DNA from 2 places in the Ensifer sp. M14 genome. Region 2 is predicted to be linked to the other one. Evidence: predicted binding sites of a transcription regulator. Region 2 holds the regulator's gene; the other holds the start of a gene.
The links. Region 2 encodes LexA, which represses DNA repair genes until DNA is damaged. Its sites were predicted from a motif close to TGTTCNNNNTGTGTTCNG; they were not measured.

Region 1 (4,624 bases), 140 kb from region 2:
TCGCCCATGGCCCAGAAATTGTCGCTGGTGGGAATGCGGATGATGCGGTCGTCGGAGAGGCCGGCAATCTTCTTCCACAGTCCGAATGCTTCGTCATCGGTGTGATAGACCGTCACCAGCATGCGCTTGGCGTCGAGGCCGTATTCCTTGGTGATCAGGTTCCAGGCAAGCTCGATGGCGTTCTCCTTGAAGTAATCGCCAAAGGAGAAGTTGCCGAGCATTTCGAAGAAGGTGTGGTGGCGTGCGGTGTAGCCGACATTGTCGAGGTCGTTGTGCTTGCCGCCGGCGCGCACGCATTTCTGCGCGGTCACAGCCGTCGAGTAGGGACGCTGCTCGAGCCCGGTGAAGACGTTCTTGAACTGCACCATGCCGGCATTGGTGAACATCAGTGTCGGGTCGTTGCGCGGCACCAACGGGCTCGACGACACCACTTCGTGACCATTCCTGCGGAAATAGTCGAGAAACGTCGACCGGATTTCATTCACGCCGCTCATCTTGCGTCCTATCTGTGCACCAATTCAGGCCCAAGCCCCGGCATTTGCCGCGCCCCTCGCCGTCGTCCTTCAACCCCGCAGCCATCCCTGACGGCTGCGCCCTCCAACGCCCTCGGTCGCCGGAACCACAGGCTTTTATCGTTCGCGTATCATGCTGTCCAGACGCCAGCAAAAAACCGGCCTCCAATGATGGCGACCGGTTTTGAAAGCTCAAAGGCTGGCTCGAAGCTTATGCTTCGGCAGCGTCGTCGCCGTCGTCCGGCTCCGGACCGCCATTCTCCAGGAAACGGTCGGCAATCAGGCCGGCGTTCTGCCGCAGAGCTGTCTCGATCTCGCGCGAAAGATCCGGATTGTCCCTGAGGAACGACTTGGCGTTCTCGCGGCCCTGTCCGAGACGCTGGCTGTTATAGGAGAACCAGGCGCCGGACTTCTCGACGATGCCGGCCTTGACGCCGAGGTCGACGAGTTCGCCGGTCTTGGACACGCCTTCGCCATACATGATGTCAAATTCGACCTGCTTGAAGGGAGGCGCCATCTTGTTCTTGACGACCTTGACGCGCGTCTGGTTGCCGACGACCTCTTCGCGCTCCTTGACGGAGCCGATGCGGCGAATGTCGAGGCGAACCGAGGCATAGAACTTCAGCGCGTTACCGCCCGTCGTCGTTTCCGGCGAACCGAACATGACGCCGATCTTCATGCGGATCTGGTTGATGAAGACCACCATGCAGTTCGACTTCGAGATCGAGGCGGTCAGCTTGCGCAGCGCCTGGCTCATCAGGCGGGCCTGCATGCCCGGCAGGCTGTCGCCCATTTCACCTTCGATTTCGGCGCGCGGCACGAGCGCTGCGACGGAGTCGATGACGAGAACGTCGATCGCCCCGGAGCGAACCAGCGTGTCGGTGATCTCAAGTGCCTGTTCGCCGGTATCGGGCTGCGAGATCAAGAGGTTTTCCAGATCGACGCCCAGCTTGCGCGCATAAACCGGGTCGAGTGCATGTTCGGCGTCGACGAAGGCGCAGATGCCGCCCTTCTTCTGTGCTTCAGCGATGGTCTGCAGCGCGAGCGTCGTCTTGCCCGAGCTTTCCGGGCCGTAAATTTCGATGATGCGGCCCTTCGGCAGGCCGCCGATGCCGAGTGCAATGTCCAGGCTGAGAGAGCCGGTCGAAACCGTCTCGATCTCGATGATGCTGTCCTTCCCACCGAGCTTCATGATCGATCCCTTGCCGAACGACCGTTCGATCTGGGAAAGTGCCGCTTCAAGTGCCTTGCTTTTATCCACCGATTTGTCCTCTACGAGCCGCAAAGAGTTTTGTGCCATTTGGTCCACCTTTAGGTTATTGAAGCTACCGAGGCAATGAAGCCGCCGCACGACTTTTTGTACATGTTTTGTTCCCGTTTTGCAAGAGAGGAGCAAGTCATTGAAAAATAGGAATTATTCGGATTGTGTTCGATTCATGTTCACGCTTAGCGGCGTAAGTTTTTCGGCAGCGCCCGGTGCGCGTCGAGACGATGAACGGCCACGATCCGATTCGGCTTCTGAGACAGCAGAGGAACATTCATGACGGAAGGCGAGATCGCCGTCTTTGGCGGCGCCCATATCGATCGGCGTGGCCGCATCACCGGCACGACCGCACCCGGTTCGAGCAACCCCGGCACCTGGTTCGAAGAGGCCGGTGGCGGTGGTTTCAACGCCGCGCGCAATCTGGCGCGGCTCGGTCATAGCGTTCGGATGATCAGCACGCGTGGCGGTGATGCGGCCGGGGAGATGGTGACTGCTGCCGCTGCGGCTGCCGGCGTCATCGACAATCCCCTCACCTTTCTCGACCGCCAGACGCCGAGCTACACCGCGATCATCGAAAATGACGGCAATCTGGTGATCGCGCTCGCCGATATGGATCTTTACCGACTGTTCTCGCCGCGCCAGTTGCAGCGACGCGCGTTGCGCGATGCCATCGCCGACAGCCGGCTGGTGCTGACCGATGCGAACCTGCCGGAAGAGACCATTGCCGCTCTCGTCGAGGCAGCTTCAACCGAGGGCCGTATCGTCGCCGGTATCGCGGTTTCGCCGGCAAAGGTGGTCAGGTTTCAGCCGAGCCTCGCCGGGCTCAGCTTCCTGTTCATGAATGAAGCCGAGGCGCGTGCGCTTACCGGCAAGGATTCCGACGATGCCGAGGGCTGGCCACCGTTGTTGCGCGCCGCCGGTCTCAATGGCGGCATTGTCACGCGTGGAGGCAGAGCTGTCGTCGCCTTCGATCGCGAAACTGTCTGCGTCGCAACGCCGCCGGCTCTGCCGGAACTCGCCGATGTTACCGGCGCCGGCGATGCCATGGCATCCGGGTTTCTGGCTGCCCGGCTTGCGGATCGTGATCTCGCCGAATGCCTCAGGCACGGAATTGCCGCTGCCGGCATAACGCTTCGCTCCCCCCTGGCCGCCTCGGAACAAATGTCGCAGGCCATTCTCGAACAGGCGCTCGCCCTTGTGCCGGCACCTCAAATGCTGGCATGAACACCGCCAGCCGAACTCCCAAGGAAAACCCATGACCAAACCTGCTTCCCCCTTCCTGCCGATGGAATATTCCGACGAGGTTGCAGCCGCCAAGGCGCGTGGCGCGCCGATCGTGGCGCTGGAATCGACCATCATCACCCATGGCATGCCCTATCCGGGCAATCTCAACATGGCCCGCAGCGTCGAAGCGATCATCCGCGATCAGGGTGCTGTCCCGGCGACGATCGCCGTCATCCATGGCGTTCTGCATATCGGCCTTGATGATGCCAAGCTTGAAGAACTGGCGAAGACGGAAGGCGCGATGAAGGTCTCGCGAGCCGATCTGGCCTTTGCGATCGCTGAGCGCCGCACCGGTGCAACGACCGTTGCCGCCACCATGATCGCCGCTGCCCGCGCCGGCATCCGTGTCTTTGCGACCGGCGGCATCGGCGGCGTGCACCGTGGCGCCGAGCTGACCTTCGACATTTCCGCCGACCTCGAAGAGCTGGCCCGCACGGCCGTCATCGTCGTTTGCGCCGGCGCCAAGGCCATTCTCGACATTCCGAAGACGCTCGAAGTGCTGGAAACCCGCGGTGTGCCCGTCGTCACCTACGACAGCGACGTATTCCCGGCCTTCTGGTCGCGCGATTCCGGCCTCAAGAGCCCGCTGATGCTCAACAGCCCCGCGGCGATCGCCAACTTCCAGAACATGCGCGAGCAGCTCGGCGTCGATGGCGGCATGCTGATTGCCAACCCGGTTCCGGCTGAAAGCGAGATCCCGCGCGAGGAAATGGAAATCTACATCGCCCGTGCGATCGACAACGCCGAGCGCGACGACGTCACCGGCAAGGCGGTCACGCCCTACCTGCTCGACAACCTTTTCCACCTGACCGAAGGCCGCAGCCTCGAAACCAACATTGCGCTGGTCGAGAACAATGCCCGCCTCGCCGGCGAAATCGCTGTGGCGCTCACCGCGAAGTAAACCGCTCACACTTTTCCCGGAAATGCTCCAGACGACAAAAGGAAAGCCCGACGCGCAAACGTCGGGCTTTTTGCTGGGATGTATAGGTCGGCAACTGCCTCAGGAATCGAGCATCTCGCGCACGGCTACCGCCAGTTGCTTCAGCGAAAAAGGCTTCGGCAGGAAGCCGAACTTCGCATCCGCCGGCAGATTGCGGGCGAAGGCGTCTTCCGCGTAGCCCGAAACGAAGATGAACTTCAGGTCCGGGTACTTCTTGCGCAGTTCCGTCAGGAGCGTCGGCCCGTCCATTTCAGGCATGACCACATCCGAAACGACGATATCGACCGCGCCATCGAGCTCGTCCATGATATCGAGCGCTTCGACGCCAGAGCCTGCCTCATGGACGGTATAGCCGCGTGTCTCGAGCATGCGCTTGCCGCCGCGGCGGACGGCCTCTTCATCCTCGACGAGCAGGACAACGGCCGAATCGCCGGTGAGATCGGTCGGTTCCTCGGTCTTGGCGATCGGCTTTACCACCGTTTCGACCGGCGGCGCGACCGTGCCGACGGAACCACCCTGAGCCTGCTCGCCCGCGACTTCGGGAATGTCGATGTGGCGCGGCAGCAGGATGCGGAAAGTGGTTCCCTTGCCGACTTCGGATTCCGGATAGATGTAGCCGCCCGA
Region 2 (4,624 bases):
AAAGGCCATTACGGTTCATTCAGCAGTTCCTCACTTGGTTACGCGAATGGGTAACTAGGCTGCCATCGTCGAAAGGCAACGGTGCGATCGTCCGGTGCGGTCGGGTTAAAGGCAGCCATGGTTCGAATAAGCATCGGATCCGGTCTCCGTCCGTATGCGGTTTATAAGATTGCACCCGCACCCTTTGTGCCTGACGCGCTGACCTGCGCCCTCGATGGGCGAGCGACAATCGCTACAAATCCGATGCATGATTGCACCGCCATCTTATTCCACCGTGCTGGCTGTGCCGCGACGATATCACGTGGCCTGTCGATTCCGGCGCTTGCCGGTTGTGCCCTGCTTCGCGGGCCGTCAAGTTCCGGGCGCACCTGGCGCAGCTGTGGCGAAGTCTGCTTGCTACTGCTTCGCCGCCAAGGACGGTTGCTTTTCCTAGGCAATCCGCCGTCCGCGCGTGCGCTTCACGCGTCGGCGCAGCCAATAATCGTGCGCGCATCTGGTTTGCCGGCGACGTACCCCGAAATGGTGATTCTGCCTGTATTGTCAGTGCAAGGATAATTGTCTCTAGACGGGTTCAGGAATGAATATTCCGTCGATGCGAGCCGTATAGCTAGCGTCAAACAAAACCGACAATGGAGGAAATGACATAAAATGAAATGTAAGATCGCCCTGACCGCTCTTGCCATTTTTGCCGCAACGACGGCCACCGCAAGTGCTGAGGATCTCGTCTTTCAGCTGAAGAACAAGACGAAAGCCGTACTGACGAACTTCTATACGTCGCCGGTCGGCGTCGACCAGTGGGAAGACGATGTCTTCGGGCGGCAGGTGCTTAATCCGGGCGAGAGCATGGAAATTACCATCGCCGACGGACGCGATGTCTGCAAATACGACATGCGCTTCGAATTCGAGGAAGGCTCCGGTCTCGATACGACCGAAGACACGCAGGACCTCTGCGAGTTGGGCGAGTACTCCATACACGAATGAAAATTGTCGAGTGCTTAAAGCGCTCGACTTGATCACTTCCGTCTCGCTACCCCTTGAGGTGGCGAGACGTTCAAGCATAAGAAGGCCCTTCCAGCAGGAAGACAGCCAACGTCATCTGGCTTAGTGATAGCGGCGGATCAAGCCGACGAGCTTGCCCTGTATCTTGACGCGATCGGGGCCGAAGATGCGTGTCTCGTAGGCCGGATTGGCCGCCTCGAGCGCAATCGACGCGCCTTTGCGCCGGAAGCGTTTCAACGTCGCTTCTTCGTCATCGACAAGCGCGACGATGATGTCGCCGGGGTTGGCTGTGGTGGCATTGCGTATGATCACCGTGTCGCCATCGAAGATGCCGGCCTCGATCATCGAATCACCTTTCACTTCAAGGGCATAGTGCTCGCCGCTGCCGATCATATCGAGCGGCACCGTAATATCGTGCGTGTTGTTCTGTATCGCCGAGATCGGTACGCCGGCGGCAATACGGCCCATGACCGGAACCGAGACGGAGTTGTTGTCTGCCACCGGCGGCGCTTTTGCGGCAGCCGGGGCGGGCGCAGGAGGTTTGCCGAGGCTTCCCTCGATGACGCTTGGTGAAAACCCGCGACGCGGCTGAGCGTTTCCCGCGTAAGCTTCCGGCAGCTTGATGACCTCAAGCGCGCGCGCGCGATTGGGAAGGCGCCGAATGAAACCACGTTCTTCGAGCGCCGTAATCAGCCGGTGAATGCCCGACTTCGATGCCAGGTCGAGTGCATCCTTCATCTCGTCGAAGGATGGCGGAACACCAGACTCCTTCATGCGTTCGTGGATGAAAAGAAGCAATTCCTGTTGCTTGCGGGTCAGCATGGCAAGTCGCTCCAGAGGCGTGAAACAAATCAAGAACAGACACTATCTGTTCCATATGTGTTCCGCAAGTGCCTAAAATTCGGTGAATGTTGTATCAATTGTGCGCCTATCGGCTGCCTCGGTGCTGGGCATGCCATGCGGAGCTGCTATGCCTCGCGCTTTTCACGGAATGAGGGTGCAATGAAAAAGATGATTCGAATCCTGTTGACGATCGTCATCGCAACGACCGTCGTCCTCGGGTTTCGCTGGTATCAATACGTCGACAACAGGCAGAGCCCGTTCGATGAAGTCGGCATCGCATTGAACGCGATGATGCCGGGGCCGGTCCGCCAGTGGGGTTGTGGCCGGCTAAAGCGCACCTTCGGCAACGGACTGCCGCCGCACGGATGCGCAGCCAGTAACGGAAGCGAGTGGGAATAGCTCGGCAATAAGCCGTTGCAAGGCGGGCATCAAAGAAGGAGAGGGCGTTTCAAGCCGGCTGCGTTGCAGAACAGGCGTCCTCGAATTCCTTCACGGTCTCGGCCGAGTTGTCCTCCGGCAGCACCGCATCTGCCGCGTCGGTCGCGACCGGCGTGTCGCCTTGATAGACGAACGACTGGATATAATAGGCGATCGAGCCTTTCCAGACATTCCGACCGTCGATCTGCTGGCAGGGGATGGCCAATTCGAAGTCGGTTTGCAGGTCGTCGACCGTGGCCGCGCTGAGGGCGATGTGGGGCGATGCGATAATCGAGGCGATAAGCAAGGCTGCAAGCACGATGGACGTCCGCTAGGTCAGAAGTGGTGCCGATAGATTGGTTAACGATGTGAACCGTGCTTTCGTTCCGGAGTCCAGCAAGCAGACCGCGTACCGCGCGGTGTTCAACAGTTCTTTGCGAAAGACGATGACGACCCTTCAAGCTGTGGCCGCGAAGACACGAAGATTGGCGGGAAGAGCGAGCGTTTCGGGGCGTTTTTTACTCCTCCGGCATCGACCTCAGGCGGCATGGCTGGCGGCGGATCGATCTTCGCGGCTGCAATCGGGACGATTGGCAAGTGCCGCCGCCCGCAGTGTTCCTTGTGTCTGCGGGAAGGTTCACGCGCCGGTCGGGTGTCCTGCGGAGCCGGCATCATTTCTGGTTTCTCGTCGCGGGACCAGTCGCCCAGGATGTGCGGAGACGTGCACATCCCGTCCGACTGGCCACTGATAAAACGTACAGGCGTATTTGGTTCACGAAGTCGGAGCGGCTGCCTTACTTTTTGTCTTTCTTGCCCAAAGAGAAGCTGCTGCCTGCAAGCTTCACCTGGGAGCCTTCTGGCGTAACGGCGGCTTTGACGGTCTTGTCCTTCTTGGGCTTTCTAACCTCGCGGTTGCTTCGCACTTGACCTTTTGCCATGATCGTCTCCTTGGAAAGGCGTGCCGGGGAGCCCTTGTGGGCGCCGAATGACCGGCGGACTAGCGTGCATTGATACGGCCGGAAGTCAATGACGGCGCTCGGTGCGCATTGGTTCGGGCGGGCGGCATGGCCTGCAATGAAGTCAGTGTTCCGCTGGTGTGATTGTAACACCGATTCGGCTATTTGCCGCGACCCTGAGATGCTGTCGTAGGCCCAATCACGGCGGCGACTTCGGTGATCCTGTTGGCCGGAAATCCGCTTCTTTCTGCATGTTCGCGAATAACGTCGGCGGTTGGCGCCTCGTGGACGCAATAAATCTTGTCGCCGGCGACGTAGCTGGTGATCCATGTGTAGGGCACGCCAAGATCTGCAACGACCGCGTTGGATTTCGCCGACAGCGCGCAGAGGTCGTCCTGACTAAGCTTGTCGGCTCCGGGTACTTCACGCTCTATGATGAAGGTGGGCATCGCTCAGTTCCTCAACTGTTGGATGACCACATATGAAGGCGCCCTAATGAAGCGGGAGTCAACGTTTTCGGTTACCATAAGCCGTATCACGGCGATTTTACCGGAAGTCTCCGGAGCCCGGTCGAAAGTCGCTTTTCAGTTCGCTTTCAAGCGAGCCGGATCGAGCGGTTGGAGCGTTCGCAACCCTTGTCATATCGAGATTGGTGGGGTGCCCGATCGCGTTCGATAGCCCCAGCTCAACCTTTTCGGACCTTGCGCCAAGAATTGGCGGTTGGGCAGACGGGCTGACACTTTCTATGGCGAGAAACAACGACTGCAACTCAGTAGCTGAGACGGAAGCCGCCGGGACTTGCTGCCGATGGGTCCGGCACCGGCGATGGGCCTTGCCATTGGGCGTAGGTCGTGTTGGCGTCACCAGTGCTTGCGCATCCGGAAAGGGTCAGAAGGGCGAGAAAAGCGGCTGTCGTCAGATGTTTAAGAGGCATGGATTTCTCCAGTTGCGGGAGATTGCCCAGGCCTCGATAGGCCGGAATCAGACTTTCCCTCAAATCCTCGGGGATGGCAAGCAGACCTGGCGGCCGCCTTCCAAATGCACGCTTGAACACTGGCGCGACGGCAGGGCGTGCGCACGCCAAATCGACAACAGGACACCGCCAAAACGTTCACCTTGCGGTCGAGCACGATATTGAATGGCAAGAAATGAGACAGTTGATGGCGGAGGAGGTGGGATTCGAACCCACGGTACGCTTTCACGCACGCCGGTTTTCAAGACCGGTGCCTTAAACCGCTCGGCCACTCCTCCGGGCAGGGCGTTATTGCGCGAAGGCTTGTCACTTTGCAAGATTTAACATGCGTCGGCGGCAAGATTTTCTGAGCGCGTCAGCTTGCCCTTCCGTCTCGATAACCATTCGTAAACCATAACCGGAGATTTCGGGCGGCGGGCTGTCCGCCGGTTCGCAA

Region 1: recA (recombinase RecA) is a predicted target of LexA. The motif match lies at 1,939-1,956, and genes of this name have one in related genera.

Annotation. Positions count from the first base shown of each region.
Region 1 covers NZ_QJNR01000004.1:2,807,382-2,812,005, reverse strand. Annotated here, with positions in the region: gene alaS (alanine--tRNA ligase) at 1-494, opposite strand, end outside; gene recA (recombinase RecA) at 724-1,812, opposite strand; gene BLJAPNOD_RS13515 (carbohydrate kinase family protein) at 2,053-3,000, shown strand; gene BLJAPNOD_RS13510 (pseudouridine-5'-phosphate glycosidase) at 3,032-3,961, shown strand; gene BLJAPNOD_RS13505 (PAS domain-containing sensor histidine kinase) at 4,061-4,624, opposite strand, start outside.
Region 2 covers NZ_QJNR01000004.1:2,951,652-2,956,275, reverse strand. Annotated here, with positions in the region: gene BLJAPNOD_RS14205 (hypothetical protein) at 1-19, opposite strand, end outside; gene BLJAPNOD_RS14200 (hypothetical protein) at 649-981, shown strand; gene lexA (transcriptional repressor LexA) at 1,102-1,821, opposite strand; gene BLJAPNOD_RS14190 (hypothetical protein) at 2,002-2,241, shown strand; gene BLJAPNOD_RS14185 (hypothetical protein) at 2,291-2,578, opposite strand; gene BLJAPNOD_RS35625 (hypothetical protein) at 3,054-3,197, opposite strand; gene BLJAPNOD_RS14180 (DUF4242 domain-containing protein) at 3,377-3,664, opposite strand; gene BLJAPNOD_RS35620 (hypothetical protein) at 3,985-4,149, opposite strand; tRNA gene BLJAPNOD_RS14175 (tRNA-Ser) at 4,377-4,466, opposite strand.